One region of the Aestuariibius sp. HNIBRBA575 genome, then DNA from elsewhere that is predicted to be linked to it. Evidence: riboswitches for the same ligand, from Rfam matches in the RefSeq annotation. Region 1 holds a riboswitch; the other holds the start of a gene.
The links. A riboswitch is a leader RNA that binds a small molecule or an ion and turns the genes downstream of it on or off. The one in region 1 is predicted to bind thiamine pyrophosphate.

Region 1 (15,423 bases):
TGGGATCAAGAGTGATCTCAGGTCGCGCCAGACCCAAAGTTGGGCTCCGCACTGGCAATCCATCTGTGCACATATGTTTTGGCGCGCGCGCATGCCTGGGTTAAGGGGTAACCCGCGGCCAGATTACACGCAATCGCGCTGGCCAGGGTGCATCCGGTCCCTCGACGGTTTTGTGACAGGCGCGGCGCATCAAATGACGTGGATTTATCGCGGAAAAACAAGCGATCACTGCAAATGTCCCCCTGAATATGCCCGCCTTTGATCATCACCGCATGCGCACCCATTTTCATCAAAACCTCAGCTTGGGCTGTGGGACCCGCGAGGTCTGCCTCGGCTTTTATCCCGGTTAAGTGCGCTGCTTCGATCGCGTTGGGCGTGACCAACGTGCTGATCGCGATCAGAGAATGCAGGCCATTTTGATCAGAGAGTTCCCCCCCAGAGCTGGCCTTTAACACCGGGTCAAACACAATCGGAATGTCCCGGCCCCGCAACGCGGACACAATTGCACCGGCCATGTCAGCCCCGCCAACCATCCCTATTTTGACCGCTTTTGGGGGCGTGTCATCAAACGCCGCGTCTATTTGCGCTGTGATCAGATCTGTTGGCATCGGCAATATTTGATGCACTGCAAAATTGGATTGCGCCGTCACGCAGGTCACTACGGGTTTGGCCACAAATCCCAAATCCTGCGCGACACCAGCATCACGCAAAAGCCCTGCGCCGCCGCTGCTATCGGTGCCCCCGATACATAAAACGGAGGTCATGAATTGGCCCGCGCGGCGAGCAGAGCAAGGTTCGTATGATTGGCCTGGATCAACATATTTGCAGCACGCCATGCCCGCAATCCCGTGGCACAGACCAAAACGACCCGGCGATCCTGTTCCGGCTGAAACCTGTCGATATCGGCCACGTCAATGCGCTGTGCCTGGGGGGCGATTTTATCGGAGAACTCTGACATATCCCGCAGCTCAACCACCTGATCTGAGGCGGTAATTGCAGATGTTGATATGAACGGGATTTGTGTTTCTGGCTCTGGGGCTGAACGGAAATCAAATCCCCCGAACCGCAGGTTTTGCAGGTCAATGCGGGTCATCTGCCCCAGCGGGCTTGGATCAAGTTTCAGCAATATCTGCAACGTAATTTGCGCCTGAATTGCGCCGATGGTGCCGACAACCGGCCCTAAAACCCCAACGCTGGCACAGGTTGCGCTGCGGCTGGGCAAATCCGGGAACACGGCGCGCAATGAAGGGGCCGTCGCGCAAAATGCGCCGACATATCCGGTGAACCCCAACGCACTGGCCGACACAAAAGGCACGCCCAAATCTTGGCAGGTATCAGATAAGATATACGACACTGCAAAACTGTCCGCAGCATCAACAACCACATCCGAGTTGCGCACCAAATCAGATGCGTTTCCCGGATTGAGGGACGCGACGAAAGCCCGAAGGTGAACATCGGGATTGGCCGCCTGCAAATGGGCCGCCGCTGCCTCTGCCTTGGGCGTTCCGAGATCGGACATTTTAAACAATGGCTGGCGGTGCAAATTGGTTTCTTCGACATGATCGGGATCTATGATCGTGATCTGCCCCACACCGGCCCCAACCAGATATTGCAGCGCCGGACAGCCAAGCCCGCCCGCGCCGACAACCAAAACACGGGCATCGCGCAGCCGATCCTGCCCTGCTTGCCCAATCTCGGGCAAAATCATCTGACGTGCATATCGGTTCATGACGCGCAGGCCTGAACCCAAGCCTGAGTTTGCGCTTCTGGGGTTGGGGATTGTTGAATGTCGGTCACCACGGCGGCACTGTCGGCCCCAGCGGCAAAAACCCCCGGCAACCGGTCAAGCGTCAGCCCGCCAATCGCAACCAAGGACGTGTTTCCAACCATGGATTTCCAGCGCCGCACCCGGTCCAGCCCCTGCGGTGCCCACTTCATTTCCTTTAACAAGGTTGGATAAACCGGCCCCAATGCCACATATGCCGGATCATATGACATCGCGCGGTCCAGCTCTGCTTCGTCATGGGTTGATAGGCCAAATCTGACCCCCGCCCGACGCAAGGCGGCAAAGTCGACATTGTCCATATCCTCTTGGCCCAAATGAATAAATTGGCATCGCAAATCCAATGCGGCCTGCCAATAATCATTGATCACCAACTGCGTTCCGTAAACGGCGCATAGATCGCGTGCCCGGATGATTTGACGGCGAATTTCATCCTCTGGCTGATCTTTGATCCGCAATTGCACCAATTTCACCCCATGCGGGATCAGCAATTCCAGCCGGTTTACATGCCCAACAATCAGGTAGAACTTTTCCATATAGAAATTCCCTTTAGGCCAGAACGGCCATTCCCAAAATCGGAGTGGACGGCACAGCCATGTCGCGTGGTTCCATTGGATCGGCCTGATACCCCAACTGTCCTGCCTTGATCGCCATCGCCATCGCTGCGGCCATGTCTACCGGGTTGCCCGCCTTGGCGACGGCCGTGTTCAGCAGCACCGCATCCATCCCCAATTCCATCGCCATGGCAGCGTCAGATGGGCGGCCTATTCCGGCATCCACGATCAGCGGAACATCCACGAAATGGGCCCGCATCGCGCGCAGCGCATCCGGGTTGCGCAACCCCTGCCCTGATCCGATCGGAGCCCCCCAAGGCATCAAAACCTCGCAGCCCGCATCGATCAGTTTTTCGCCTACCACCAAATCATCTGTCGTATAGGGAAACACTTGGAACCCATCAGCGGCCAGTTCCGTCGCCGCTTTGACCAGTTCAAACACATCGGGTTGCAATGTGTCGGAATGGCCGATCACTTCGAGTTTGATCCAGTTGGTTTCAAACACGTCACGCGCCATTTGCGCGGTTGTGATGGCCTCTTGGGCGGTGTGACATCCGGCGGTGTTTGGCAAAATTCGGCAGTTGGATTTTTGCAATTCCGCAAAGAAGCCACGCCCGGATCCATCCGCGGTTTCACGGCGCAGGGATACTGTGACGATGTCGGTTTCGCTGGCCTCGATCGCTTGCAACAAAATGGCCGGGGATGGGTATTGCGCGGTCCCCAACAAAAGCCGAGATTGAATTTCGGTGCCGTAAATCTGCATGACTAGCCTCCTTGCATTGGGGCAAGAATTTCGAGCTGATCGCCGTCGCTAACGCGCACGGTATCGCGCGCAGTGCGGGGCACAAATTGCCCATTTAGGGCGGTGGCCGTAGCCGGGTTTGCATAGCCAAGCTCAACCAGAATTTCGGCCAATATTGTGGCTGTCACGTTATGCGGAACAGCGTTCACTGTGATGTTCATCTGCGTTTTCCTGAATAAAATGCGCCGCAAGCTGCGCAGCCAAAGCCGGGGCTAATAAAAACCCATGTCGATAAAGCCCGTTCACATGGAAGGTATCGCCATGGCGGGTGACACGCGGGATGTTATCGCGATATGCGGGCCGCAATCCGACCCCGGTTTCGATCACCTCTGCCTCGCCCAGACCGGGATGCAAGGCAAATGCCGCCCCCAACAATTCCAACAATGATCGCACTGTAATGGCCCCAGTGCGGTCACTTTCGATCATGGTTGCCCCCACCATATATTGCCCCCCCGCGCGCGGCACGAGGTAGAGCGGAATACGTGGATGCAGCAGACGAACCGTGCGTGTGATCGTCACGTCTGGCGCATAAAGAATGGCCATTTCGCCGCGCACCGGACGCATATCCGGCTGATCCGCCGCCAGCCCCCGACAATCAACATCAACGTGATCCGGGGCGGGTGTGCCATACCGAATATCAACGCCCAGCGCCAAAACTCGATCGGTCAAATCAATCAACGCGCGACGTGGATTAAGATGCGCCTCGTCTTTGAAAAACAAGCCATTTGTGAACCGCCCCGTTAAGGCCGGTTCCAGTTCAGCCAGTTGATCCGCGTTTATCAACTGATGTTTTGTAGTGCGCCGCGCAAACCGGGACAGATCCGCGCGGTCCCGGGGTTGGGCGACGGCCAGCGACCCAGACCGATTGACCGGTGTGATGTCATCCCACCAATCAACGGCCCCCATCCCCAGTTGCACGACGACATCTTCGGCGGATTCACCTTCGCAATATGGGGCCAGCATGCCACCGGCGAACCATGAACATTTGTTGTCCGATGGCCCATTGCCGGTTTCATAGATCGTGACGGACCGGCCGCGTTTTGCCAATTCCAAAGCGCAAGCCAACCCGGCCACACCGGCCCCGGCGATGGTGATCATTCCGCTGGCTCGGATTGCACATCAGACACCGGCATATACAGGTCACCGCCCTCGCGGTATTTCTGCGTCATGGCCTCCATGCCCTCTTTTTGTGCTTCGGCACGGATGTCGTGACTGATCCGCATCGAACAGAATTTCGGCCCACACATGGAACAGAAATGCGCGACTTTGTGCGCCTCTTTGGGCAGGGTCTGATCGTGGAATTCACGGGCCGTGTCGGGATCAAGGGACAGGTTGAACTGATCCTCCCAACGGAATTCGAACCGCGCCCGTGACAGCGCATCGTCACGGCGTTGCGCACCCGGCAATCCTTTGGCCAAATCCGCCGCATGAGCCGCGATTTTATAGGTGATCACCCCGGTTTTTACATCATCCCGATCCGGCAGACCCAGATGTTCCTTGGGGGTCACGTAGCACAGCATCGCGCAGCCGAACCAGCCAATCATCGCAGCCCCGATACCGCTGGTGATGTGGTCATAACCCGGCGCGATATCCGTGGTCAGCGGCCCAAGCGTGTAAAACGGTGCCTCGTCACAGCATTCCAGCTGTTTGTCCATGTTTTCCTTGATCTTATGCATGGCCACGTGGCCGGGGCCTTCGATCATGACCTGACAATCCTTGGCCCACGCGATTTTGGTCAATTCGCCCAGCGTTTCCAATTCGGCAAATTGCGCATCGTCATTGGCATCCGCAATCGACCCCGGACGCAGCCCATCCCCAAGACTGAACGACACGTCGTATTTACGGCAGATGTCGCAGATCTCTTCGAAATGCTCATAGAGGAAGCTTTCTTTGTGATGATGCAGGCACCATTTGGCCATGATCGACCCGCCGCGCGACACGATCCCAGTGACGCGGTCCACCGTCATCGGCACCATATGTAGACGCACACCGGCATGGATGGTGAAATAATCCACGCCTTGTTCGGCCTGTTCGATCAAGGTGTCGCGGAACACATCCCATGTCAGGTCTTCGGCGATGCCGTTCACCTTTTCCAGCGCCTGATAGATCGGGACGGTCCCGATCGGCACGGGGCTGTTGCGGATGATCCATTCACGGGTGTTGTGAATGTTGCGCCCCGTGGACAGATCCATCACCGTGTCGGCGCCCCAACGGATCGACCAGACCATTTTGTCGACCTCTTCTTCCATCGAAGACGACACCGCAGACGTGCCCATATTGGCGTTGATTTTCACCAAGAAGTTGCGGCCAATGATCATCGGCTCAATTTCGGGGTGGTTGATGTTGGCAGGGATAATCGCGCGGCCGGCGGCCACTTCTGAGCGGACAAATTCGGGCGTCACGTAATCGGGAATGTTGGCCCCCCAATCGTTGCCATCGCGCGGCTCAACAGCTGCGTCGCGCATTTGGTTTTCGCGAATGGCGATAAATTCCATTTCTGGCGTAATGATACCGGCGCGGGCATAGGCCAATTGCGTCACGGCCTGCCCATCCTTGGCGCGCAGCGGCGTGGGTTTTACCGGGTATTCCGGGGTCAGATGGCTGCCTTCGACAAACCCATTATCTGCAGGGATAATGTCGCGGCCTTCGTATTCTTCGACATCCCCGCGCGCGATGATCCAGTCCCGCCGCAACGGGGCCAGCCCCTGCTGAATGTCGGTCAAAATTGCAGGATCGGTATAGGGGCCAGAGGCGTCATATACCGGCAACGGCGCCTCGCCTGCGGTGGGATGCACCGAAATTTCGCGCAACGGTACACGCAAATCCGGGTGGATTGTGCCTTTGACGTAAATCTTGCGCGAAGCGGGCATTTCACCCGTGGTGATTTTAGGATTAGGGACGTTCATTTTGGTGCTCCTCAAGCGTAACTCAAAAAGACACCAGATGAATTTCGGCTTGGGAAACGGGCGATGCCACACATCACCTTTGTCAGGATGCAGGCCCAATTTCAGTGGGATGCGCCCTTAGCTTCCTACGCCAGTATCAACTGGGTCAGGTTCAAAGGGTCGCGACACTACAGCTACGCTGCTATCCGCCTCTCAGTCCCTCAGTTGGGACTCCCCCGCGTGCTTATTGGCTAGACATTCTGCGGAATTGACGCAAGGGAAATTTCCAAACGGCCTATGATGCCCGCGCAATTCGGACCACAAGCATATGAAATATAACGAAATAAAAAGACCCCGACAGGAATGTGACGGGGTCTTTGATTGTAATGATGTGGTTTAGACGTTTATGCAGCGCCGCCCATCATGGTTTTGATAACCAGAAAAATCAGGGCCGACAGCAACGCCGCCGCCGGGACCGTAATGACCCAAGCCGCAATAATTGTCATGAAATGCGACCGGCGCACCAGCTTTCTGCGGCGACGTTCCTCTTTGGGCTGTTGCGGCACATCAGGCATGGCGATCCGGCGCTTTTTCATCTGCCGGGACGTATGCCATTCACGGAAAAAACCGACCCCAAACACGCCGCCCACAGCAATATGCGTAGAGCTAACAGGCAGGCCCAACCAACTGGCCACAATCACCGTGATCGCCGCTGACAAGGCCACACAATAGGCCCGCATTGGGTTCAATTTGGTGATTTGGTTGCCCACCATCCGGATCAGTTTTGGCCCAAACAGGAACAAACCAAACGAAATCCCGATTGCCCCGATTACCATGATCCATAACGGGATGGAAATCGCGTCGGTAAAGTTGCCCGATTTAGAAGCCTGAACAATCGCCGCCAAGGGGCCAACGGCGTTTGCAACATCGTTTGCCCCATGAGCAAAGCTGAGCAGTGCCGCGGACACAACCAGCGGGATCCCAAACAAAACCTTCAATGATTTGTTGCGGTTTTCCAGCCCGATCGATTGCTTTTTAATGACCGGGATCATCACCAGCCAAATCGCAATCCCCATCCCAAGCCCGATCAACAACGCCAATTGGATGTCAATTTTGATGATCTTTTTGAGCCCTTTGAGCGCGAGGTAAGCGGCAAACGCGCCCCCCATGATGCCCACCAGAACCGGCACCCACTTGCGAGCGGCGGCAATTTTATCGTCCTGGTACACGATGCGGGCCTTGATGAACCACAAAAACAGGGCTGCAACGACGCCCCCTAGAACCGGGGAAATCACCCAACTGGCGGCAATTTTGTACATCGTTGGCCAGTTCACCGCAGCGAACCCTGCCGCTGCGATCCCGGCCCCCATCACGCCGCCGACGACGGAATGGGTGGTGGAAACCGGCGCACCAATCCACGTCGCCAAGTTCACCCACAAAGCCGCCGACAAAAGCGCCGCCAACATGGCCCAAATGAACACATTTGCGGTTTGCATGCTTTCTGGTGCGATAATGCCTTTGGCGATGGTCGAAACAACATCCCCCCCAGCAAGCAAGGCGCCCGCGCTTTCAAATATTGCGGCGATGGCGATGGCGCCACCCATAGTCAATGCGTTGGCCCCAACGGCCGGGCCCATATTGTTGGCCACATCATTTGCACCGATATTCAGCGCCATATAGGCCCCAAAACCGGCGGCAATGACAACAATGAACGTATCACTGGATTTGCCAAACAGGATCAACGCCAGCAAACCCGCAATGACGATGAAAACAAGCGACACGCCCAGCCCAACCAGGGGGCGTGAGACATAGGTTGTGGCCGTTTCTAAATTCGAAAAGCGCCCAAGATCACGATCTAGTGTGTCCAAATGGCTCGGCTCATAGTCGTTTTTCGTCATTGCGGTCCCCTGCCCAAATATGTCTGGGAACGCCGTTAACAGATTACCCGCGTTTACTCAATAAACGGGCGCCGCATTCTAGCTTTGACCAAAGTTGATAAGCAGCTCTTTCAGCTCAGGCTCTTGCACCAGATTAGCCGCCTCTGAGGGGCTGAACCATTCACGGTGACGTTGGCTATCTTCTGGAAAAACATCACTCATTTGGGTGACCGCAACGGAATACACCATGGTTTTAACCGGCTGGGTCCAACCGGCTTTCATCCCTTTGTCATAGGTATAAGACCCCAATGCACGCTTTTCTGGATCGCCAGATTTTACACCCGCTTCTTCCCACGCCTCTTGCAGCGCGGTTTCGGTAGATGTCGTACCGGCAATTGGCCAGCCTTTGGGGATGATCCACCGCCCCGTATCCCGGCTGGTGATCAACAAGATTTTGCGTCCAGACTTCTCTGTGCGATAACACAGCGCCGCAAACTGAATACGTTTGGGCCGCTGTAACATCGGGTGGACGAACTCTGTCCACAGGTCACTCAAAACAGCTTTCATTTTCGTTCCGCCTGATTTTTTTCTTTGTCTGCTGTTCTAAATATATGGAAATGTTTTACAAAACTCAAATGAGCCTCACATTTGCTTTATCCAATCTCTAAATGACGGACAAAAACCCGAATGTCTGGTCGGCTGAAATCTGACTTTGTTACTGTTGCATGGGCCAAGTGCTAAGACACTTTTCGCTGCCACAAACTTTTCTGCAGCAATTCCGTCGCCTGTTCCTTAGGCAGGGGTTTGCCATCCACATATCCCTGCAGGAAATCAACATGGCACGCACGCAGACAATCGCGATGTTCCTCGGTTTCGGCCCCTTCGCCGGTGACTTGCATATTCAACGCATGGCCCAAATCAGTGATCGCCGTTACAATTGCACGGGTTTCAGCGGATTCTGGCATCTTGGAAACAAAGGCCCGATCAACCTTAATTTTATCCACCGGAAATTTCTGCAGATAGCTCAACGACGAATACCCCATCCCGAAATCATCCAGCGCAATTGTGACCCCAAGCCGTTGTAAAGCTTCAATTTCTTGCAACGCGGAGGATCCATTTGACAGAACCACGGTTTCCGTTATCTCCGCTTCGATCGCAGAAGCAGGGCAATTTGTGATCAATAGGCAATCACTCACAAACTCATCAATTTGCGCCCCGAACAATTTGGGTGACATGTTCACTGCGATACGCCCTTCAAATCCCATTTCTTGCCATTCTACGGCCGTTTGACACGCCTGAATCATGACCTGATAGGTTAAATCCGCGATCAATCCAGATTCCTCGGCGATGGGGATAAACTCTTGCGGGGAAATCGGGCCCATCGTTGGATGAACCCACCGTGCCAACGTTTCAAACCCAATGATTTGTTTGGTCCGCAAATCCGTTTGCATTTGATAGACCACAGAAATACTGTTGTTTTTCAATGCATTTCTTAACTCTGCGTCAAGCAATGATTTACGATTCACGACCGCTTCTAGATCTGTGTGGAACACATTGAACCTGCCTCGCCCACTATTTTTCGCCTCATAGAGAGCCAAATCCGCGCGGCGCACCCCATCCAGTGCACTCAATTCTGACGCCTCAACATGAGAAATTCCAATGCTTAACCCGGTGTGCAAAGTTCGCCAATCCACCTGCTGTGGATGGCTCAATTCTTCGATCAATTGTCTAGCAATCTCGACCAAACGTTCCTCGCTGTTTTTCCCTTTTGCTAAGATTGCAAATTCATCCCCCCCTAAACGCACCGCCAGATCCTGATCGCCAATGCGGGAACAAAAAATCTTTGCAATATGCTGTAACAGTGAATCCCCGACAAAATGCCCAAGCGTATCGTTAATCAGCTTGAAATCGTCTAAATCCGCCAACAGAATCGACGTGTCCTGCTCTTCGACATGCACCCATTCATTAAGGGTCTCTTCCATTAGCCGACGATTTGCTAAGCCGGTCAGACTGTCATGTTCTGACAGATATTTCGCCCGTTTGGTTTGACGCGCCTGTTCGGTATAATCTGTCGCCAGAATAACTGTCCCCAAGAACCCCCCGTTTTCGTCCTGAATAGGTCCACAACGCAAATACATATTCAAATCGCCAGACTCGTGTTTTGGGTTCACTTTGGTTTCAAATTGAAGGTTGGACTTTGTGTTGATGGCAGCGGTGACTTTGCGCGCAGCATTTGTATCAAGCCATTGTTTTGCGTCTAACAATTCCCCGACATAGGCACCGCGGAAATATTCGGTTGCATTGTCATTGCAAAAAACCACGAGCCCGGTTTCATCCATAAGCAAAACCGCGTCCCGCGTAGAGGCCAGCGCCCGCCCAATTCGTTGCCGGTCGCGACGGGCATATTCGTTATCCTGTGCCCTGAGACTTGTTACCTCTGCCTCATTTTTGCGCCACTGATCAATCGCAAGCGCAACCATCCCAATTTCATCTCTGCGGCCCAAACCAGGGATCGGGTCATTGATATCTTCGCATCCTATTCGGGAAATCACCTCTGTCAAAGACACCAATGGCTGAGAAAGTTTTGATAATATCGCAAACAAAATAGCAGCAATGGAGATCAGAAAAGCAAGCCAAATCAATGCCTTTTGATACATTGCTTCGACAAAATTCGAGTGATTTTCATGCGCATTCAAGGTGACAAATAATTCCCCCAAGGGGACTATTTGCCCGATTTCGTCAGCGGTCAGAACATGTGAAACTGTTAGATGCGTGGCATCGGGAACTATCCCCTCTGCTGACTGGCTGGTGACAACAGATGCATCAGGGCGGATAATCTCAATTCTAGCGATTGATCCGCCGTGCAACACCTCCCGCACAAGTTCATCGACCTGAGTAAGCTGAGCATTTTTAAGCGGTGCGATGACCGAATGCCCAATCAATTGGGCGGACAAGTTGGCCTGTCGCTGCAATACCTGTTCATATTGATTGCGTAGTTTAAGGATGTCGAAAACGAAGCCCGCACATAGCAACACAAAAATCGGAGCCAAGACTCCAAGCAACAAGCGTATTCGAAAAGAGGATCGCACCCGCGCTAACATTTGAGCTTACTTTTCCAGATCGTGGCACAACAAAGAACAATGAGGTATTTCCACCTCAGAGTGCGCAGAATTTGATTAAGTATGCGTTCAATCAACTGGAAACTATCCAGTTTTTTTCAAATGGCTTGGCGTGTAAAAGGATAAAAATTTTCACAACTGGTTTTGTGTGCGCAAAACAGGTTTGTGGCGTGTTGGTTTTGCGACCACAGATCAGACGACATTCGTGAAACTACAGTTTGATTGTCTGTTTAACCAAACAATGAAATCACCTGCCGTCACCGGACGACCACCAAGGTATCCTTGAAAGTTTTGACAATGCGTTGTGCGTAGAAATGCGAGCTGTTCCTGCGTTTCTATCCCCTCAGCAACCACATTTGCGTCAACGACACGTGACAATTCGAGGATCGTGTTAAACAGCTTTTTGGCGTCACTGCGCCCGTTCATTCCCGGCAACAGGCTTTTGTCGATTTTTAATGTATCAAAAGCGAGGTTTTTAAGACGCGCCAAATTCGAAAACCCGACACCAAAATCATCAATGGCAAGCCGCACCCCGATCGAACGCAAAAGATCGATGTTAAACACAGCCGCATCGTTATCAAACATCGCAGTGTTTTCGGTAATCTCAATCTCTAGACCACTTGGATCGACCCCAGTTTGATGAATGAGATCAACCAAATCAGAAACAAAATCGGGTTCCAACAACTCCTCAACAGAAAGGTTTATCGCAAGAACAAAGTCTTTGTGCGCAATAGCCTGGATATCCTTGGCGATGGAAATGGCAAGTCGGGTAATTTCCCGACCGATAAACGGCAACAGGCCAGAACTGGCCGCAACCGGTAGGAATACATCCGGCGTAAGAAGCCCCTTTTCCGGGTGGTTCCAACGTACCAACGCTTCTGCGCCAGAAACATCCCCGGTTTTGACATCAAACTGAGGTTGCAAATACAAAACAAACTGCTCTTCTTCGATCGCGGTCCGCAACTCGTTTTGGATTTGACTAACGCTCAGAAGCTCTTCGTGCAGTTTCTCATCGTAATATTGATAGCAATTCTGACCGGCTTGTTTCGCTTGATACATTGCGGCATCCGCAACCTTTAGCAGGTCATTCGCAGATCGGGCGTGCACCGGGAAAACGCCAACCCCGATACTGGTCGTCACGGTAATGGACACTTGCTTTGTATCCACTGGAACTTTCATTGAATTAACGATCCCTATGGCCACACGTTCGGCATAGCGTTCGGGCAAAATCAGTGTAAATTCATCCCCGCCGAGACGGGCGATTAACGCCGATGTTTGGGTTAACCCGCGTGGTTGGTCTATCGTCGCAGCCTCTAGCCCCAAATCGGTCACGCAGTGGGTTAACCGTTTTGATAAGGCAACCAACAACGCATCCCCCACATGATGCCCGTGTCGATCATTGATCGTTTTGAAGTTGTCGACATCAAGGAACATGATCGCGAAACGTTCACCTCGCATCGCGGCTGCCACCGTGACGCGTTCAAGCTGATCACTAAACCAAGCCCGGTTAGGGATTTCCGTCAGCTTATCTATATAGGCAAGCCTATGAATTTGCTGGATTGAGCCCCGCATCGTTACAAGCATCGTTTCAAAAGAATGTGCCAAACTTTCGATTTCGTCATTGGTTTGAACATCAATGGTTTGGTTCAAATCCCCGGCAGCGGCGCGTTCGGTAACTTGGGTCAAATGGATCAACGGTTCGGTCAACCTGCGCGCCAATATGATGCTGATTGTCATACCTAAGAAAATGAACACACCGCCAAGAATGGCGTTTCGAACCCAAACCGTTCTGATTTCATTGCGCAGCGTGTCCAGCCGCACATCAAGCCGCATGGTACCATACGTGTTATGGCCCAAGACGATGGGATGGGCGATACTCTCGATATTATCTGCGACAATGCGAATTTGCTCTTTCTGATCAAAGGCCTGACGTGCCAACGGGTCATCAATTTCCGCTAGAAATCCACCGATTTCCACATCGGACCCATCCACCAATAAAGTCCCGTATTCGTCCAGCAAATAGAACCTTTCAACGTCGGGCTGATTGCTGATTTCTTCGAATATGGCTTCAAGCTCTCCCGGCCTCCCTTCGATCAGGTAGGGCATGGACACTTCTAACCCCAATCGCAACAATTGTTGTGACCGTAGATCCAGCCGTTCACGGACCAGTTCCACTTGGGTTTGCACATTGAAAAAAATGACCGCTATGACAAAGACGCTGATCATCACGCCAAATATAGCCGCAAGCTTGCGCGCCAGACCGTAGCCCAACAGGGACAATTTAAGTTCCGATTTGGTAGGTTTGACCTTCATGTCCGACCCAAAGCTTAGATCAAATCCGCCGCCGCAAGCCGGTCAAGCAATGTATAAATGGGGTCAAATGTTCCCGCGACCCCCCGCGGAAATTCATCAAACCGAGAGGTTTTATGAAACTGTTCCAGTATTTCTGAGGTTTCTTCGTTTTCGGACATGTCTTGCAACACATCCGAAATACGCAGCGACAGGGCCGCGTCCAATCCGCCACGTCGGACCACGACTTGGCGCGGCACCTCAACACTTGTGGCGATGATACGGAACGCCCCTGGACGGGCTTCGTTCAATTGTGCCCAACGCCGTGGGTCCGTCGCCCCGGCTGCGATCCATCCTCTGGCCAGCCAAAGTAGGGTATTCTTGTCATCTTCGGTAAACACGTACCCAATTTCATCCTCATCGGGATTTTCCGTCCGATCAACGAGTTCCCTGAGAGGTAGGCGCGCATCAAGCAACATATCAACCGGCAACAGAAAACCCGAGGTAGAATCCGGCTCTTGAAAGCCAATTCTCTGCCCCACCAAATCCCGAAGGTCGTGTATATCACTATCTGTCGGCACGATAATCAGCGAGTGATAACTGGCCTCGCCCCGTTTCCACCGCCGCAGAAATGGCACGGCACCAGCACTACGCGCGACGTGCGCGGCGACCAATGGGCTGTCAAAATAGAGATCGACCTCGTTGGATTGCAGTGCCGAAATCATCCCAACAGAGCTTGTCTCAACTCTGATTTGTACTTCGGTAATTCCAAAATCTGCCAGCTCTGTTTCCAGATACCGTGCCATCGGGGTCATTCGATCAACATGTTTGCGAACGTTGTCATTGACACTGCCCAGCACCAAGACATCTGCATTTGCAAAAGTTGAAACACACAGAACACTGAAAACAAAAGTTAATACCTGTCGAAGGATGTTCATGTTCGATGTCCTCATTTGAAAGCATTTCAATATCGGTATCAATCATGCGTTAATTCACCGCTAATGTTGCCGCCTAGAAAATCCGGCGATTTTTACCGAAAATTTGTCTGTTGTGGGAACAATATGCGCACCCCTATTCGGAGCGATCAATTGAAGTGGCGTGCATTCGCATTTTTCGGACCGGTGCTGTTATTGGTTTTTGCACCGCAAGCCCAGGCAGAAACCCAAAGGTTTAACGGACTTTGCGACATTTCCGCAGCCGCGTCTTTAGGGGATGGAACCCTCATCGCGGCGAGTGATGAAGAAAACAAGTTGTTTACATTTTCGGTCCAAGCCGGTGCCCCGATCGCGATTTTTGATCTGAACAATCCCTTGGATCTGGCGTTTGGCAGTTCAGAAATAGACATCGAAGCCGCTGCAATTGGGGCGGATCGGATTTGGTGGATCGGGTCACATCAAGCGTTCAAACCCAACCGTCAAATGGTGTTTGCAACAAACATTCCGGCCCCTTCTCTACACGATCTAACAATCGAAGTACCGCCCTTTAACTTGACACAAGCCCTTCAAAGCTCAGAACAACTGGCAGAGGTTCTGCATCCGCTGACCTTTGTTGAGGACCCCAAAAATGGCGGTCTCAATATAGAAGCCGCCGCGTTGACCCCGCAGGGGCACCTAATGATCGGCCTGCGATCCCCCCTTGCGGGGACTGACGGGGTGAATGGGCCGGCGATTTTGATCAAGCTCAACCTGACACCCTCGGTCTCTGTGATCGATGTGGCATTGCTGGACCTTTCCAACCGGGGATTACGGGGGATGACAGCGCTGGATACGGGTTTTTTGATCATTGCTGGGGCATCTACGGGCGTTGGTCACAGTGAGTTGTTTCACTGGATTCCGGGGCAAACCCCCATTGCCGTTTCCGGGCAAAACATCGCGAACCTGAACCCTGAAACGTTGGTTTCGCTGCCAAATGGGCTTCTGGTGCTTAGCGATGACAGCTCTGCAATTCGTCATTCCCACGACGGAGGGTTCGAAAAATGCAAAACATTGCAACGAAACGAAAACCCAGACGACACAGGCGCAATTTTTACCCAAGGACTGCTTTTGCCGCGTTGACATCTGAATCTGCTCAGCCGTGTGACTGGGGTAAATTGGGGTGGCTTTGCCGTACTGGGC
Region 2 (15,423 bases), 780 kb from region 1:
GGATTTACCAAACGATCCGAAAGCCCCTTTGATCCGTTTGGCGCGGCGCATTCGTCTACGTCGATTTCTGCCGCGCTTGGCTTTGCGGTGGCGCGTGATTTGGGCGGTGATCCGGGGGATGCAATTGCGGTGATCGGCGATGGGTCGATTTCGGCGGGCATGGCCTATGAGGCGCTGAACAATGCCGGACATCTGAAAAAACGCCTGATCGTGATCCTGAACGACAACGAAATGTCGATCGCTCCGCCCGTGGGCGCGATGTCGTCCTATCTGTCGCGGCTTTATGCCGGCGCCCCGTTTCAGGAATTGAAATCCGCCGCCAAAGGCGCGGTCAGCCTGCTGCCCGAACCATTCCAAGAAGGCGCGCGCCGGGCCAAGGAAATGCTAAAAGGCATGACCGTCGGCGGCACGCTGTTCGAAGAGCTGGGCTTTAGTTATATCGGGCCGATTGATGGCCATGACATGGACGATCTGCTGGCGGTTCTGCGCACGGTGAAAACCCGCGCCACCGGGCCGATCCTGATCCATGCGATCACCAAAAAGGGCAAAGGATACGCCCCCGCCGAAGCTGCCGATGACAAAGGGCACGCAACAGCCAAGTTTGACGTGATCACCGGCAAACAAAAGAAATCCCCCAGCAATGCGCCCAGCTATACCAGCGTGTTTGCGGAATCATTGCTGGATGTGGCGGCTAAAGACGACAAAGTGGTCGCCGTGACCGCTGCGATGCCCGACGGAACCGGACTAAGCCGGTTCATGGATCGCTATTCCAGCCGGTGTTTTGACGTGGGCATTGCCGAACAGCACGCCGTGACCTTTGCCGCCGGGCTGGCCGCTGGTGGGATGAAACCGTTTTGCGCGATCTATTCGACATTCCTGCAACGTGGCTATGATCAGGTGGTGCATGATGTGGCGCTGCAACGTCTGCCAGTGCGCTTTGCCATTGATCGCGCCGGTCTGGTTGGCGCGGATGGCGCGACGCATGCGGGATCTTTTGACGTTGGATTTATGGCGAATTTGCCCGGCATGGTGGTCATGGCCGCCGCAGATGAGGCAGAGCTGGTGCGCATGGTTGTCACTGCTGCGGCCCATGACGACGGCCCGATCGCGTTTCGATTCCCCCGTGGCGAAGGCGTGGGCGTGGACATCCCGACAGATGCCGAGCCGTTGGAAATCGGCAAAGGCCGCATGATCCGCGACGGCAAAGGCGTGGCGATCCTATCCTTCGGCACAAGGTTGCAAGAGGTCGAAGCCGCCAGCGAAGCGCTGATGGCCAAAGGCATCACGCCCACCATCGCAGATGCTCGTTTTGCCAAGCCATTGGACAGGGACATGATCCTGAAACTGGCCGCAGAACATGACGCGCTGATCACCGTCGAAGAAGGCGCGGTTGGTGGGTTCGGGTCCCATGTGGCGCAATTATTGGCCGATGAAGGCGTGTTTGATCACGGGCTAAAATTCCGGTCCATGGTATTGCCCGACACATTCATCGATCAGGCCAATCCACGTGACATGTACCAAATTGCGGGCATGAACGCCGACGATATCGAACGCAAAGTGCTGGACGTGCTGGGCGTGGATGTGATCGGACAGCGTGCCTGATCTGTGACGTCACGGCACTAGTGCCCATAACGCTGAGTATTTGTGCCAACAAAAAATCCAAAGTGCTAGCGTGGTGAGGGGCCGGTAAACGGCCCCAACGGCGGGAGAGTTAGGATGCATGGCAGGCGGATTTTTCGATGGGTGACATTTTTGTTGGCGGGCGGATATGTCCTGCGGACGATTTTCTTTGGCGATTATGACACCTTTGGCGGACCGTTTCGGTATCTGACGATCTGGGCCTTGTTTGCGTCGTTCTTTGCGGCATCCCGGATGATGGCACTAGAAGAAGGGCGTTCTGACAAACGCTGGGACGGGTTTGTGTCCATGACGGCGGTGTTGAACGCCATGGTCGTGTTCCTGTTTTGGAAGCTGTATTTCGCCGACCCATCGTCCGTCACGTCGGATGGAAGTCTGGGGGATTGGTGGCTAGAGCTGTACCTGCACGGGGTCGGGCCGATGTTGCAATGGATTGATGCTGTGGTGATCCACCGGGCGTTTCGCAAATTGCGCGCAGGTTTGATGTGGTTGCTGGGCATCATTGGCGCGTGGATCGCTTGGGCCGAACTGGTCATCCAGCCGATGAACACGACCCCCAGCGGTGATGTCACCAGCGGGCTGCCGTATCGGTTTTTGAATTCCTTGGATTTCACCGGACGCGCGACATTTTACGCAACAAACTTTGCCGTTGCGGTTGTTTTGCTGCTGGTTTTTGCGGCGGTGGCTTGGGGTGTCAGGCGTCGTTTTCCGCGTTGAGCAATGCGGTAAGCCCAGATTTATAATCCGGATAGCGCAGCTCAATGCCCAGCTCTTCTTTGATGCGGGTATTTCGCACCTTTTTGTTTTCCGCATAAAATGACCGCGCCATGGGTGTCATGTCTGCGGTGGCGAAATCCTCGGACGGGGGTGGGGTTTGCCCCAACAATTCGGCCGCATAAGCGATGACATCCTGCGGCGGGGCCGGGTCGTCGTCACACAGATTATAGATCGCGCCGGGATTGGGGTTCAGCATGGATGCAGCGACGGTTTGGGCGATGTCATCGACGTGAATGCGGCTGAACACTTGGTCCGGTTTGACGATGCAGCGGGCCGTGCCATTGCGCACCTTGGCAAAGGGACCCCGGCCCGGACCATAAATCCCAGCCAGTCGAAAAATATGTAGCGGCAGGTCCAGCGCGGCCCAATCCGCTTCGGCTTTGACGCGCATTTCGCCACGTTTGGTCGATGGGGTCAGGGGCGTGTTTTCGTCGACCCAGCTGCCTTGGTGATCGCCATAAACCCCCGTTGTAGACAGGTAGCCAACCCATTCAAATCGATCCCGTCGCGCGGCGATTTCTTCGCGCAAATCGTTCAAAACCGGGTCACCATCCGGCCCCGGCGCGGCTGATATCAGCAAATGTGTTGCCACATCCAGGATCGATGTCAGATCCGCACCCGGCCATTGGACCGGTGATGCCCCCTGATCCAGAATCGCGTCGATATTGTCAGGATTGCGGGTGGTTCCAATGACGTGCCAGCCATGTGGGATCACCAGATCGGCAATCGCACGGGCGCTATAGCCATGCCCAAAAGAAAGTAGAATATCGCTCATCCAGCTTCCTTGCCGTGAATGGGTCTGATTGGCAAGTCACGACGCGTAATCGGACCCTTCGCTGTCCAAAATCGCCTTTAACTCGGTCAGATGACGGGTGTCTTGGTCGGGGTATTGTTCCAGCTCTTGTGCGGTTTTTTCGGCGATTTCGTCCGACAGAACCCGCAATGGCATGCCTGTCTGTACCGCGCGAATATAGGTTTCCGCCGCGCGTTCGAAATAATACAGCCGATTGAATGTTTCTGCGACGGTGGCGCCGATGATCATGATGCCGTGATTGCCCATGATCATGACCTTTTTCTTGGGGTCACTTAACAGGGCAGCGCAACGTTCGCCTTCTTCTTCGAAGGCCAAACCGCCATAGGCGTCGTCGATGACATAGCGGTTGAAAAACGTCGCGCAGTTCTGGTCAATCGGGGGCAGGCGGCTGTCCTGTAACGACGCCAGAACCGTGGCAAAGATCGAATGCACATGCATCGCGCACCGCGCATGCGAGCAGTGGCGGTGAATACCACTATGCAGCCCCCAAGCGGTCGGATCAGGCGCGTTTGGCCCTGTCAGCGATGTCGGGTCATTGGCATCCAGCGTCAGCATGTCACTGGCCTTGATCCGGCTGAAATGCATCTGATTTGGGTTCATCAGGAATTGCGTGCCATCGTCATTCACCGCGAGGCTAAAATGATTTGCCACGCCTTCGTGCAGGTTCAAACGGGCGGTCCAGCGGAACGCAGCAGCCAGATCAATGCGATCTTGCAGGTGTTGGATATTAGTGTGCTCGTTCATCAATGCCTCCTGTTTTGGAAAGGTAAGCACACAAAGCCCCGTCAGGGAAGCTTGACAATCTCGCATTAATTAATCATATTGTTAATTAACAAAAGTGGAAATATTGAATGACCCAATTGTCCGATACATTTGCCGCCCTTGGGGATGCCACACGTCTGTCGATTGTGGATCGTTTGTTGCAGCAGGGCGAACTCAGCGCTGGTGATCTGCAAGACGTGGCTGACATGTCCGCGCCCGCAATTTCCCGCCACCTAAAGGTGCTGCGCAATGCCGGGATCATCCAACAGCGCGTGGATGGGCAGCGGCGCATGTATTCCGTCGAACCAACCCGCGTGCGCGCCATCCACCAATGGACCATGGATCATCAGACATTCTGGGCCGGGTCACTGGATCGTTTGGCAGCGGCACTGGATTAGAACGAAACCAAAGGGGAACCAAATGCCCAATCTCACAATGAGCCGTGTGTTCAAGGCGGATGTGGAAACCGTATTTGCCTATGTGTCGAAAACCGAACATTTGATGGATTGGTGGGGACCTGAATCCATGACCATCACCCAGCATGACCTGTCGTTTGAACAGACGGGTCCTTGGATGTCGGTGATGACCAATGCCGAGGGGCAGAATTACAAAGTATCCGGTCATGTGACCCATGTGGATGCGCCAAATTCCATCGGGTTTACATGGGCATGGCATGACGAAACCGATCGACGAGGGGTCGAAAGCCACGTGACGATCAAACTGGTGCCCGCGCTAAACGGCGGCACCAAGTTTGAGCTAAACCACGTGGATCTGCCCGACCAAGAGGCGGCGCATAATCACAATCAGGGTTGGACATCGACCCTGCGCAAACTGGAACGTCTGGCCGGTGTGGTCGACGCATAAAAGGGAGAGAGACATGCCAAATTTCATCTTTGCATATCACGGGGGCAGCACCCCTTCGGACCCGGCTGACGTGGAAAAAGTCATGGGCGAATGGAACGCATGGTACGGATCCATGGGCGACGCTGTTCAGCATGGCGGCGGACCTGCGGGTAAATCCAACACGGTCAGCGCCGCCGGTGTGGCAGAGGATGGCGGGGCCAACCCATTGTCTGGTTTCACCATCGTGTCCGCCCCGGATCACGCCGCCGCTTGTGACATGGCCAAAGGTTGCCCCATGGTCAAAGACGGGTCCGGCAGCGTGGAAGTCTGCGAAGTCATAGAAATGTAAGCGATATTCCCGGCGCGGCGCAAAATCGTGCCGGGAATTGACAGAATGTCACACAGTGTCTTGCGTCTGTTGCAAAACTCGGGTGATATTCGGAAATGGAACATACCCTAAAATCTTGGGCACAGGTTGCCCCCCGTTTGGTCGCCGTCGCAGCGGGTCGCGATGCGGCGGATCTGGTGATCCGCGGCGGCAAAGTTGTGAACGTACAAAGCCGCGAAGTGCTGGACGGTTGGCAGGTGGCCATCGCCGATGGTCGATTTGCCTATGTGGGCCCCAATGCGGATCATTGTGTCGGCGCAAACACCGAGGTGATTGAGGCTGACGGTCAATACCTGATCCCCGGCCTGTGTGATGGGCATATGCATATCGAAAGCGGCATGCTGACCCCGGCGGAATTTGCCGCCGCTGTGATCCCGCATGGCACAACCACGATGTTCACCGACCCCCATGAAATCGCCAACGTTCTGGGGTTGGATGGCGTGCGGATGATGCATGACGAAGCCTTGATGCAGCCGGTGAATATTTACACCCAAATGCCATCCTGTGCGCCCTCTGCGCCGGGATTGGAAACCACCGGGTTTGAAATTTCCGCTGATGATGTGGCGCAGGCTATGGCGTGGCCGGGCATCATTGGGCTGGGCGAAATGATGAACTTTCCCGGTGTGATCAATGGCGATCCACAGATGCTGGCAGAAATGGCCGCAACCATGAATGCAGGCAAAACCGTGGGCGGGCATTACGCATCGCCGGATCGTGGGCCGGCGTTTCATGCCTATGCGGCGGGTGGTGCTGCGGATGATCACGAAGGCACCCGCGAAAGCGACGCCATTGACCGTGTCCGTCAGGGGATGCGATCGATGCTGCGGCTTGGATCGGCATGGTATGACGTCGAAAGCCAGATCACCGCGGTGACCGAAAAGGGATTGGATCCCCGCAATTTCATTCTGTGTACGGATGATTGCCATTCCGCGACGTTGGTCAATGACGGGCATATGAACCGGGTTGTGCGTCACGCGATTGAATGCGGGCTGGACCCGATTGTGGCGCTGCAAATGGCGACGGTGAACACGGCCACCCATTTCGGTCTGGAACGTGAATTGGGGTCAATCGCGCCGGGGCGTCGTGCCGATGTTATTTTGACGTCTGATCTGAAAACACTGCCCATTAATGTGGTATATGGACGAGGTCGCAAAATCGCTGAGAATGGCCAGATCACGGTTACCTGCCCCCATTACGATTGGCCAGACATGGCGCGTCAGACCGTTCGGCTGGGCAAAACCCTGACTGACACCGACTTTGAAATCAAAGCGCCCAATGGGGCCAATGCTGTCACTGCCAAAGTGATCGGCGTGGTCGAAAACCAAGCCCCCACCAAAGCGCTGACCGCAGAATTGCCGGTGGAGAACACCATCGTCGAAGGGCAGGGGGATACCTGCCAGATCGCGCTCGTGGAACGACACCGTGCAACTGGTGGCGTGACAAACGGATTTGTCAGCGGCTTTGGCTATCAGGGTCGTATGGCCATGGCCAGCACGGTCGCCCATGACAGCCACCATATGATTGTGGTGGGCACGGATCGCGAAATGATGGCGCTGGCGTCCAATCGTCTGGGCGAAGTTGGCGGCGGTATTACCATCTGGAAAGACGGCGTTGAGATTGCGCTGGTGGAATTGCCCATTGCCGGGTTGATGTCCGACAGCCCTGCCCAACAGGTCGCTGCCAAGGCCGATCAGATGGTCGCCGCGATGGCGCAATGCGGATGTACGCTGAACAACGCTTATATGCAGCATTCTTTGTTGGCATTGGTGGTGATCCCCGAATTGCGCATATCCGATTTAGGACTGGTCGACGTGACCAAATTTGAACTGACCGATTTGTTTGAAGGTGAAGAATGAATACTGAAACTGCCCCAGCGATCCACAGCCCTGAATTTGGCGAACACGAAGCGTTTAACGACCCGGCCAAGGCGGTTGCGCGGCTCATTGAGCTATACGATGCGGCGACAAAGTTCCTGTGTGAAAAGTTTTCTGATGCGCTGAGCAATGGCAATCCGGGTGTGCGGTATCGGGCTTTTTACCCTGAAATTCGCCTGACCACGACCAGCTTTGCCCATGTGGATAATCGGCTGTCCTTTGGGCATGTGTCCCAACCGGGTGCCTATTCCACCACGATCACCCGCCCCGATTTGTTTGCCCATTATCTGGAACAGCAAATCGGCCTGCTGATCGAAAGCCACCAGATGCCGGTCTATATCGGCGCGTCCCTGACCCCGATGCCGGTGCATTTTGCCGTGGCCAATGACACTAACTTGTCGGTGCCACAGGACGGGGCCGCGTCGTTCACCCTGCGTGATGTGTTTGACGTGCCTGACCTGACCACCACCCATGATGACATCGTCAACGGCTTGGAATTCACCTACGAAGACGGGTCCCACCCTTTGGCGCCGTTCACCGCACAGCGCGTGGATTATTCACTGGCGCGGTTGGCCCATTACACCGCCACGGCGGCGGATCATTTCCAAAACCATGTGCTGTTTACCAACTATCAATTCTACGTCGAAGAATTCGAAGCCTATGCGCGTGAGCAATTGGATGATCCAAACAGCGGCTATACCAGTTTTGTGGGCACCGGGAATGTTGAGATCACCCAAGCGGATCAGGACCTGCCCGTGCCGTCAAAACTGCCACAAATGCCGACCTATCATTTGAAACGCGCCGATGGCGGCGGGATCACGTTGGTCAATATTGGCGTGGGGCCTTCGAATGCTAAAACCGCAACAGATCACATCGCGGTTTTGCGCCCGCATGCTTGGGTCATGGTTGGACATTGTGCCGGGCTGCGTAACACGCAACAGCTGGGTGATTTTGTGCTGGCCCACGCCTATCTGCGCGAAGACAAAGTGCTGGATGATGACCTGCCGGTTTGGGTGCCTGTGCCCGCCTTGGCAGAAATTCAGATCGCTCTGGAAAATGCGGTGGAAAATGTCACCGAACTGCACGGCTATGAATTGAAACGTTTGATGCGGACCGGGACGGTGGCATCGGTGGACAATCGGAACTGGGAATTGCGCGAACAAAGCGGCCCGGTTCAGCGGCTCAGCCAATCACGTGCCGTTGCGCTGGATATGGAAAGCGCGACCATCGCAGCAAACGGGTTTCGGTTCCGTGTCCCATACGGCACCTTACTTTGCGTCAGCGATAAACCGCTGCATGGCGAACTGAAATTACCCGGTATGGCCTCAGATTTCTATAAGACCCAGGTTGCACGGCATTTGCTGATCGGGATAAGAGCTATGGAAAATCTTCGCGAAATGCCGTTGGAGCGTATCCACAGCCGGAAACTGCGAAGTTTTGAGGAAACTGCCTTTCTTTGATGGCAAATTCGTCAATTTCCCCAACAAAATGCACGTTTTGCTCTTGCATTGATCTACTATTCGTTGTGTGCATACACAACATTGCGTTACATACGCGACATGAGGCCCAAGTGTACGGGCAGTAAGGGAGACTAAAACCATGGCAAAACCCATGACAAAAACACAGTTGGTTGCCGCTCTGGCCGAAGATCTGGGCAGCGACAAAAAAGCCGCAGCCGCAGCGCTAGACGCAGTCACAAATCTGATCACCCGCGAAGTTTCCGCAGGTGGTGCAGTGACCCTGCCAGGCGTTGGCAAAATCTATTGCCGCGAACGCCCAGAGCGCATGGTGCGTAACCCTGCCACTGGCGAACAGATCAAAAAAGACGCAGACAAAGTGGTCAAAATGACCATTGCGAAAGCTCTGAAAGACAGCGTGAACGGCTAATCGCCCACGTATTTTGACATTGGAAAAGGTCGCCTTTGGGCGGCCTTTTTCGTTTTGTGATCTGTAGTGGTTTGTGTTTCCCCAAAGAATGCGAAAGGGTCGCGCTGATAACCCTGCACGTTGATGGCGTGTGTCCTGATCCCAGCACAAAGAAGACTTTGATGGATTTCAAATCGGTATTCATGGGCCTGAGCTTTGGCTTGATCTGGGCGTCTGCCTTTACGTCGGCGCGGATCATTGTCGCCTATGCACCGCCCCTGACAGCCCTGTCGATCCGGTTCTTTTTGGCGGGGATCATTGGCGTGCTGATCGCCAAGGCCATGGGCCAAAGCTGGAACCTGACGCGCGGGCAATGGCGGTCTGTGGTGATATTCGGGTTCTGCCAAAACGGGATTTATCTGGGCCTGAATTTCGTCGCAATGCAAAGCATCGAAGCGTCCCTGGCCGCGATCATTGCCTCGACCATGCCGCTCTTGGTCGCCATGGCTGGCTGGGTCGTGTTCAAAGAAACGATCAAGCCGATGGGCATCGTGGGTCTGGTCGCTGGCATGGTTGGGGTCGCGCTGATCATGGGCGCCCGCATGAATGGCGGCGCTGACCTGATGGGGGTGATCCTATGTGTGATCGCAGTGATTTCGCTGTCGGTTGCGACTCTGTCGGTGCGATCCGGTGGGGCCGGAGGCAATGTGTTGATGGTGGTTGGGCTACAAATGTTTGTCGGGGCGTTTGTGCTGGCAATTCCAGCCGCCTTGTTCGAAGATTTTGACGTGGTTTGGTCATGGCAATTGATCGCTTCCTTTACCTACACGGTGCTGGCGCCGGGATTGTTGGCGACATTTATCTGGTTTCTGTTGGTGGGCCGGATCGGGACGGTGCGGGCATCGGTCTATCATTTTGCCACGCCATTTTTCGGCGTGCTGATTGCATCGATGCTGCTGGGCGAACGGCTGGGTATATGGGACGTGGTCGGCGTGATCATCATCGCGGGCGGCATTTTGGCGGTGCAATTGTCGAAACAAAGTCCCACGCGGATGTGATCGCACGTTGGGGCAATGTGGGCTGACAGGGCGCGTTCTATCCGTCAGGTTGCCCCCATGGATTTGGTGTTTGGATATCTGGCGGGTCTGTTGACCCTGATTAACCCCTGCGTGTTGCCGGTGCTGCCGATTGTTTTGGCCAGCGCGTTACAGGCCAGCCGCTGGGGGCCTTTGGCTTTGGCGGCGGGCATGTCGGTGTCGTTTGTGGCGTTTGGCATGGCCGTGGCGGTGTTTGGTCGCCAAATCGGCCTGTCCCAAGACACGTTGGTTCAGGCTGGGGCCGTGGCGATGATCCTGTTCGGTCTGGTGATGCTGGTGCCGCGCCTGTCAGAACGGTTTGCCTTTGCGACATCGGGCGTATCGGGTCGGGCGGATCAGGGCATGGATCAAATTGATCGCAGCGGCTTACCTGGCCAAGCCCTGGGCGGAGCGTTGTTGGGCGCCGTTTGGGTACCGTGCGTCGGCCCCACATTGGGCGGCGCAATCGGGCTTGCCTTTATGGGGGAAAGCTTGCTTTGGGCGGCGCTGATCATGCTGAGCTTTGCGTTGGGGATTTCCACGATCATCGTTGTGCTGGGCTATGGCGCGCAATCCGCGATCCGCGCGCGACGTGATACATTGCGCGCCTTGGCGGTTAGGTCCCGGCCCATCATGGCGCTGATTTTCATCTTTGTGGGGCTGGTTTTGCTGTTCCACCTTCATCAGTATGCCGAAATCTGGCTGCTGGATCATATGCCGGTTTGGCTTCAGGACCTGTCGGTCCGGTTTTAAAGGAGTTGTTTCATGAAACGTCGTGACTTTATTGCGCTGAGCGCTGCATTGGCCGTCACCCCGGCCATTTTGCGGGCCGCACCGCTGAATTACACACCCGGTTTGGTGCAACAGCATCTGGCCGATGGGGATGTGGTGTTTTTGGACTTTAAGGCGGATTGGTGCACAACCTGTCGTGCGCAGGAACGTGTTATTCAAAGCCTGAAAGCCGCTGATCCCAGCTATGACGCGGCAATCACGTTTATCAATGTGGATTGGGACCAATACGGCGATTCCGAATTGTCGCGTGATCTGAATATTCCACGTCGCTCAACTTTGGTTGCGCTAAAGGGGGATCAGGAACTAGGGCGGATCGTCGCCGGAACAAGTCAGGCGCAGATTCAGGAATTGATGGACATCGCCCGCGCTGCGGCTGGTTGATCACCAATCTGGGGCGTCATGCCCCAGCTCAACCGCCAGATTCTGCAAAAACACGCGCAGAACTTTGGCGCGTTTCTGGGCCAAGTCGCGCCCCGTTTTGGTCTGCATAGTGTCCGGCAGGCGCAGCAGTTTCGCCTTAAAATGATCCACGGCGAATTGGCGATCATCCAGCGGACGTTGGGTGGCAAACGGGTCCGGCCCGTCAAATAGCGGCCTGTTCAGCCCGCCGGACACTGCAAAACATCGCGCCAATCCAATCGCGCCAAGGGATTCGATGCGATCCGCGTCTTGTAAAATACGGGCCAGCGGCGTGTCACAAGGGATATTGGCGGAAAAGCTGTGGGCGGCGATGGCGTGTTGGATCGCTGCGATCTTCTCAGGATCAAAGCCTTGATCCAATAGGATCGGTTGCGCCGCCGATGCAGACATCTGGGACGCACGAGCGCGGTCCGGATGATCCTTGGGCAATGTCACCAGATCATGCAGATAGGCGGCGGCCATCAAGGCGGGTAGATCGTCAAAGTTTTCGCCAGCGGCGATGTGTTTTGCGTTCAACCACACGCGATCCGCATGGGCCACGTCATGTGCAGCGTCACTGTCCGCGCCATGACGCGCCAAAACATCTCGCAGCGCTGCTTGCAATGCTTCAGCCGATTGGGCCACGAACGCCCCCGGTTTGCCCTCGATCCAGCAACAGATGGTCCAGTATCACCGACGCCATCATCGCTTCGCCCACAGGCACAGCGCGGATACCGACACAAGGATCGTGGCGTCCTTTGGTGACGACCTCGATTGGGGTGCCATCTTTGCGGATGGATTTGCGTGGGCTCAGGATTGATGACGTTGGTTTCACGGCAAAGCGCACAACGATGTCCTGTCCTGTGCTGATCCCGCCAAGGATCCCACCGGCATGGTTGGACGCATATTGCGGGCCGTTTTGCCCCATGAAAATTTCGTCTGCATTGTCACGGCCCGTTAGGGCAGCGGCGGCCATGCCTTCGCCAATTTCCACACCTTTGACGGCGTTGATCGACATCATCGCAGCGGCCAGATCCGTGTCTAACTTGCCATAAACCGGTGCGCCGATGCCTGCGGGGACGTTGCGCGCGACGACTTCGATCACGGCACCGACCGAATTGTGGTCATCCTTGCGCAGCCATTGCAGGTACTCTTCCCATTCTGATGCAGCATTTGCGTCGGGGCACCAGAAATCGTTCTGCGCGATGGTTGCCCAGTCAAACCGATCCCGGTCGATCTTTTTCTCGCCCATCTGGGTCATGTAACCGGTGATTTCTACATTGGGCGCCAGCGCTTTGATCGCTTCGCGGGCCACACCGCCGGCGGCCACACGGGACGCGGTTTCGCGCGCCGAGGATCGCCCGCCGCCCCGTGGATCGCGAATGCCGTATTTCTGCCAATAGGTGATATCAGCGTGACCGGGGCGGAATGTCTGTTCGATGTCGCCGTAATCTTTGGACCGTTGATCGGTGTTGCGGATCATCAGCTGGATCGGCGTGCCGGTGGTCGTGTCATTATAGACGCCCGACAGGATTTCGACCGCATCCGGTTCGTTGCGCTGCGTGGTGTTTTTGTTCTGACCGGGGCGGCGTTTGTCCAGCCAGTGCTGCAACATATCCGCGCGCAACGGCACACCCGGCGGACAGCCATCAACCGTCGCACCCAATGCGGGCCCATGGGATTCACCCCACGTGGTTACACGAAATAAATGTCCATAGCTGTTCAGGCTCATGATGCGGGCTCCTTTGGGTTGGGTCTAACGGGCGCGGGCCTTGCTCTCAAGCGGATTTGCTTGCTCTTGGGACAGAACCATCCTATGCGTGTCGCTACCTCGGGGTGCCAGATATGGCTGAGATGTAATCGCGAACCCGTAGAACCTGACCCGGTTAAGACCGGCGGAGGGAAGGTAATTTGGATGGTCCAAATGCCCCACTTCCGTCCGGCGCATTTGGAGAATGTTATGAAGCATATTCTGACGAGTGTCGCAGGACTTGCTCTGATGGCGGGCGCCGCCCACGCAGAGCCCCCTGTTCTGACAGTATACACCTATGACAGCTTTGTGTCCGATTGGGGCCCCGGTCCTGCAATCGAAGCCGCCTTTGAGGCAGAATGCGCCTGTGATCTGCAATTCGTTGGCGCGGGTGATGGTGCCGCGTTGCTGGCCCGTGTGCAGCTAGAAGGCGACAATACAGATGCCGATGTTGTTCTGGGCATCGACACCAACCTGACCGCCGCTGCGCGTGAAACAGGTCTGTTTGCCCCCCATGGCGTGACCGCTGATCTGGACCTGCCGATCGAATGGTCGGATGCTGAATTCCTGCCCTATGACTGGGGTTATTTCGCATTTGTTTCGACCGAAGGCGTCGAAGCCCCGGCATCATTGACCGAACTGGCAGTGAGCGATCTGAAAATCGTGATCCAGGATCCGCGGTCCTCGACCCCCGGTCTGGGGCTGGTCCACTGGGTCCAAACCGCACACCCCGATGACAGCCAAGCCATCTGGGAAGCCTTGGCAGACAATGTCGTCACCGTGACGTCCGGCTGGTCCGAAGCCTATGGCCTGTTTCTGGAAGGCGAAGCCGACGCGGTTTTGTCCTACACCACGTCGCCTGCCTATCACCTGATCGCAGAAGAAGATTCCGGCAAAGTCGCTTGGGCCTTTGACGAAGGTCACTACATGCAGGTCGAAGTGGCCGGTAAAATCGCCCAGACGGATCAGTCTGAACTGGCCGATCAATTCATGGCGTTCATGGTGTCTGAGGCGTTCCAATCGGTGATCCCAACCACGAACTGGATGTATCCAGCCGTGACCCCGGCGGATGGTTTGCCAGACGGGTTTGAAACCCTCGTTCAGCCCGCAACCGCGCTGTTGCTGTCCCCAGAGGACGCCGCCGCAACACGGGCAGATGCGATTGAGGAATGGCGCGCAGCGTTGTCTCAATAAACCGCCTTAAATGGCCGGGAACCCTGGCAGCATTGCTCTTGGTGGCATTGGTGCTGGGGACGCTATTGGCGGTTGCTTTGCGCGCCGAAGATGGCACAGGGCTGGGCGCGGCTGATTGGGCCGCGATCCGGTTCACAATTGTCCAAGCCGTGATATCCGCCGCCCTGAGCGTCGGCTTGGCCATCCCTGTCGCGCGCGCCTTGGCGCGGCGTCGGTTTTTCGGGCGCGGATTGTTGGTCACCCTTTTGGGCGCACCGTTTATTTTACCTGTGATTGTTGCCATCCTTGGCCTGCTGGCCGTGTTTGGCCGCAACGGAATTGTCAGCCACGCGCTGGGCTGGATCGGGCTGCCGCCTCTGTCGATTTACGGGTTTCACGGCGTGGTGCTGGCCCATGTGTTTTTCAACCTGCCCTTGGCGGTGCGGATGATCCTCCAAGGTTGGATCAGCATCCCCGCCGAACGGTTCAGGCTGGCGGCCACCCTGAATGCCCCCATCGGTCCATTGCTAGAACGCCCCATGTTGCGCGCCGTTGCGCCGGGTGTGTTTCTGGTAGTGTTCCTGATCTGCCTGAGCAGTTTTGCGGTCGCCTTGGCGCTGGGCGGGGGCCCGCGCGCCACGACGGTTGAATTGGCAATTTATCAGGCGTTGCGGTTTGATTTTGATCTGGGCCGCGCGGCATTGTTGGCGCTGGTGCAGGTTGGATTATGCACGATCACAGCACTGCTAGCATGGCGGATCGCCGCGCCAGATGGGCTGGCGGGGGGATTGGACCGTGTGGTGGATCGCTGGGACGGATCAAAGGCCATGGACGGTTTCTGGATCACCGCCGCTGCGCTGTTTCTATTGCTGCCCTTATCCATGGTGATCCTGAACGGTTTGACCGGAATGTTGCAGATGCCCGCCAGCGTTTGGCCGGCCTTGATGCGGTCTATCGGCGTGGCCTTGGCGTCAACTGGTTTGACGATCCTGCTGAGCCTTGCACTGGCGTTAAACAATGGTCGGTTCGCTGGCTTTGCCGGGGTATTGCCGCTGGCGTCTTCATCCTTGGTTGTGGGAACCGGATTATTCCTGATTATCCGCGAATTTGCCAATCCGCTATCCTATGGTTTGGTCGTGACCGCGTTGGTGAATGCGATGCTATCCGTGCCGTTTGCGATCCGGGTTTTGGCCCCGGCGATGCGGGATGTGGAACATACATTTGGGCGATTGTCCGATAGTTTGGGCCTGACGGGCTGGGCGCGCCTGCGC

Region 2: it holds a riboswitch for thiamine pyrophosphate, as region 1 does, so the genes downstream of both, thiB (thiamine ABC transporter substrate binding subunit) here and thiC (phosphomethylpyrimidine synthase ThiC) in region 1, are expected to answer to the same signal.

What each region holds. Positions count from the first base shown of each region.
Region 1 is NZ_CP162414.1:2,416,661-2,432,083, forward strand. It holds gene AB1F12_RS12170 (LysR substrate-binding domain-containing protein) at 1-15, shown strand, start outside; gene AB1F12_RS12175 (hydroxymethylpyrimidine/phosphomethylpyrimidine kinase) at 18-764, opposite strand; gene AB1F12_RS12180 (ThiF family adenylyltransferase) at 761-1,729, opposite strand; gene AB1F12_RS12185 (thiamine phosphate synthase) at 1,726-2,319, opposite strand; gene AB1F12_RS12190 (thiazole synthase) at 2,333-3,100, opposite strand; gene thiS (sulfur carrier protein ThiS) at 3,103-3,300, opposite strand; gene AB1F12_RS12200 (FAD-dependent oxidoreductase) at 3,269-4,237, opposite strand; gene thiC (phosphomethylpyrimidine synthase ThiC) at 4,234-6,045, opposite strand; TPP riboswitch at 6,151-6,272, opposite strand; gene AB1F12_RS12210 (inorganic phosphate transporter) at 6,429-7,922, opposite strand; gene AB1F12_RS12215 (NUDIX hydrolase) at 8,001-8,468, opposite strand; gene AB1F12_RS12220 (putative bifunctional diguanylate cyclase/phosphodiesterase) at 8,639-10,951, opposite strand; gene AB1F12_RS12225 (putative bifunctional diguanylate cyclase/phosphodiesterase) at 11,213-13,333, opposite strand; gene AB1F12_RS12230 (phosphate/phosphite/phosphonate ABC transporter substrate-binding protein) at 13,348-14,124, opposite strand; gene AB1F12_RS12235 (DUF3616 domain-containing protein) at 14,371-15,363, shown strand.
Region 2 is NZ_CP162414.1:3,192,956-3,208,378, reverse strand. It holds gene dxs (1-deoxy-D-xylulose-5-phosphate synthase) at 1-1,602, shown strand, start outside; gene AB1F12_RS16160 (hypothetical protein) at 1,744-2,355, shown strand; gene AB1F12_RS16155 (SDR family oxidoreductase) at 2,333-3,190, opposite strand; gene AB1F12_RS16150 (class II aldolase and adducin N-terminal domain-containing protein) at 3,227-3,973, opposite strand; gene AB1F12_RS16145 (ArsR/SmtB family transcription factor) at 4,081-4,389, shown strand; gene AB1F12_RS16140 (SRPBCC domain-containing protein) at 4,412-4,855, shown strand; gene AB1F12_RS16135 (YciI family protein) at 4,869-5,183, shown strand; gene ade (adenine deaminase) at 5,279-7,078, shown strand; gene AB1F12_RS16125 (AMP nucleosidase) at 7,075-8,556, shown strand; gene AB1F12_RS16120 (HU family DNA-binding protein) at 8,696-8,983, shown strand; gene AB1F12_RS16115 (DMT family transporter) at 9,145-10,020, shown strand; gene AB1F12_RS16110 (cytochrome c biogenesis CcdA family protein) at 10,078-10,791, shown strand; gene AB1F12_RS16105 (thioredoxin family protein) at 10,804-11,211, shown strand; gene AB1F12_RS16100 (HD domain-containing protein) at 11,212-11,874, opposite strand; gene aroC (chorismate synthase) at 11,858-12,961, opposite strand; TPP riboswitch at 13,052-13,150, shown strand; gene thiB (thiamine ABC transporter substrate binding subunit) at 13,190-14,173, shown strand; gene AB1F12_RS16085 (thiamine/thiamine pyrophosphate ABC transporter permease ThiP) at 14,149-15,423, shown strand, end outside.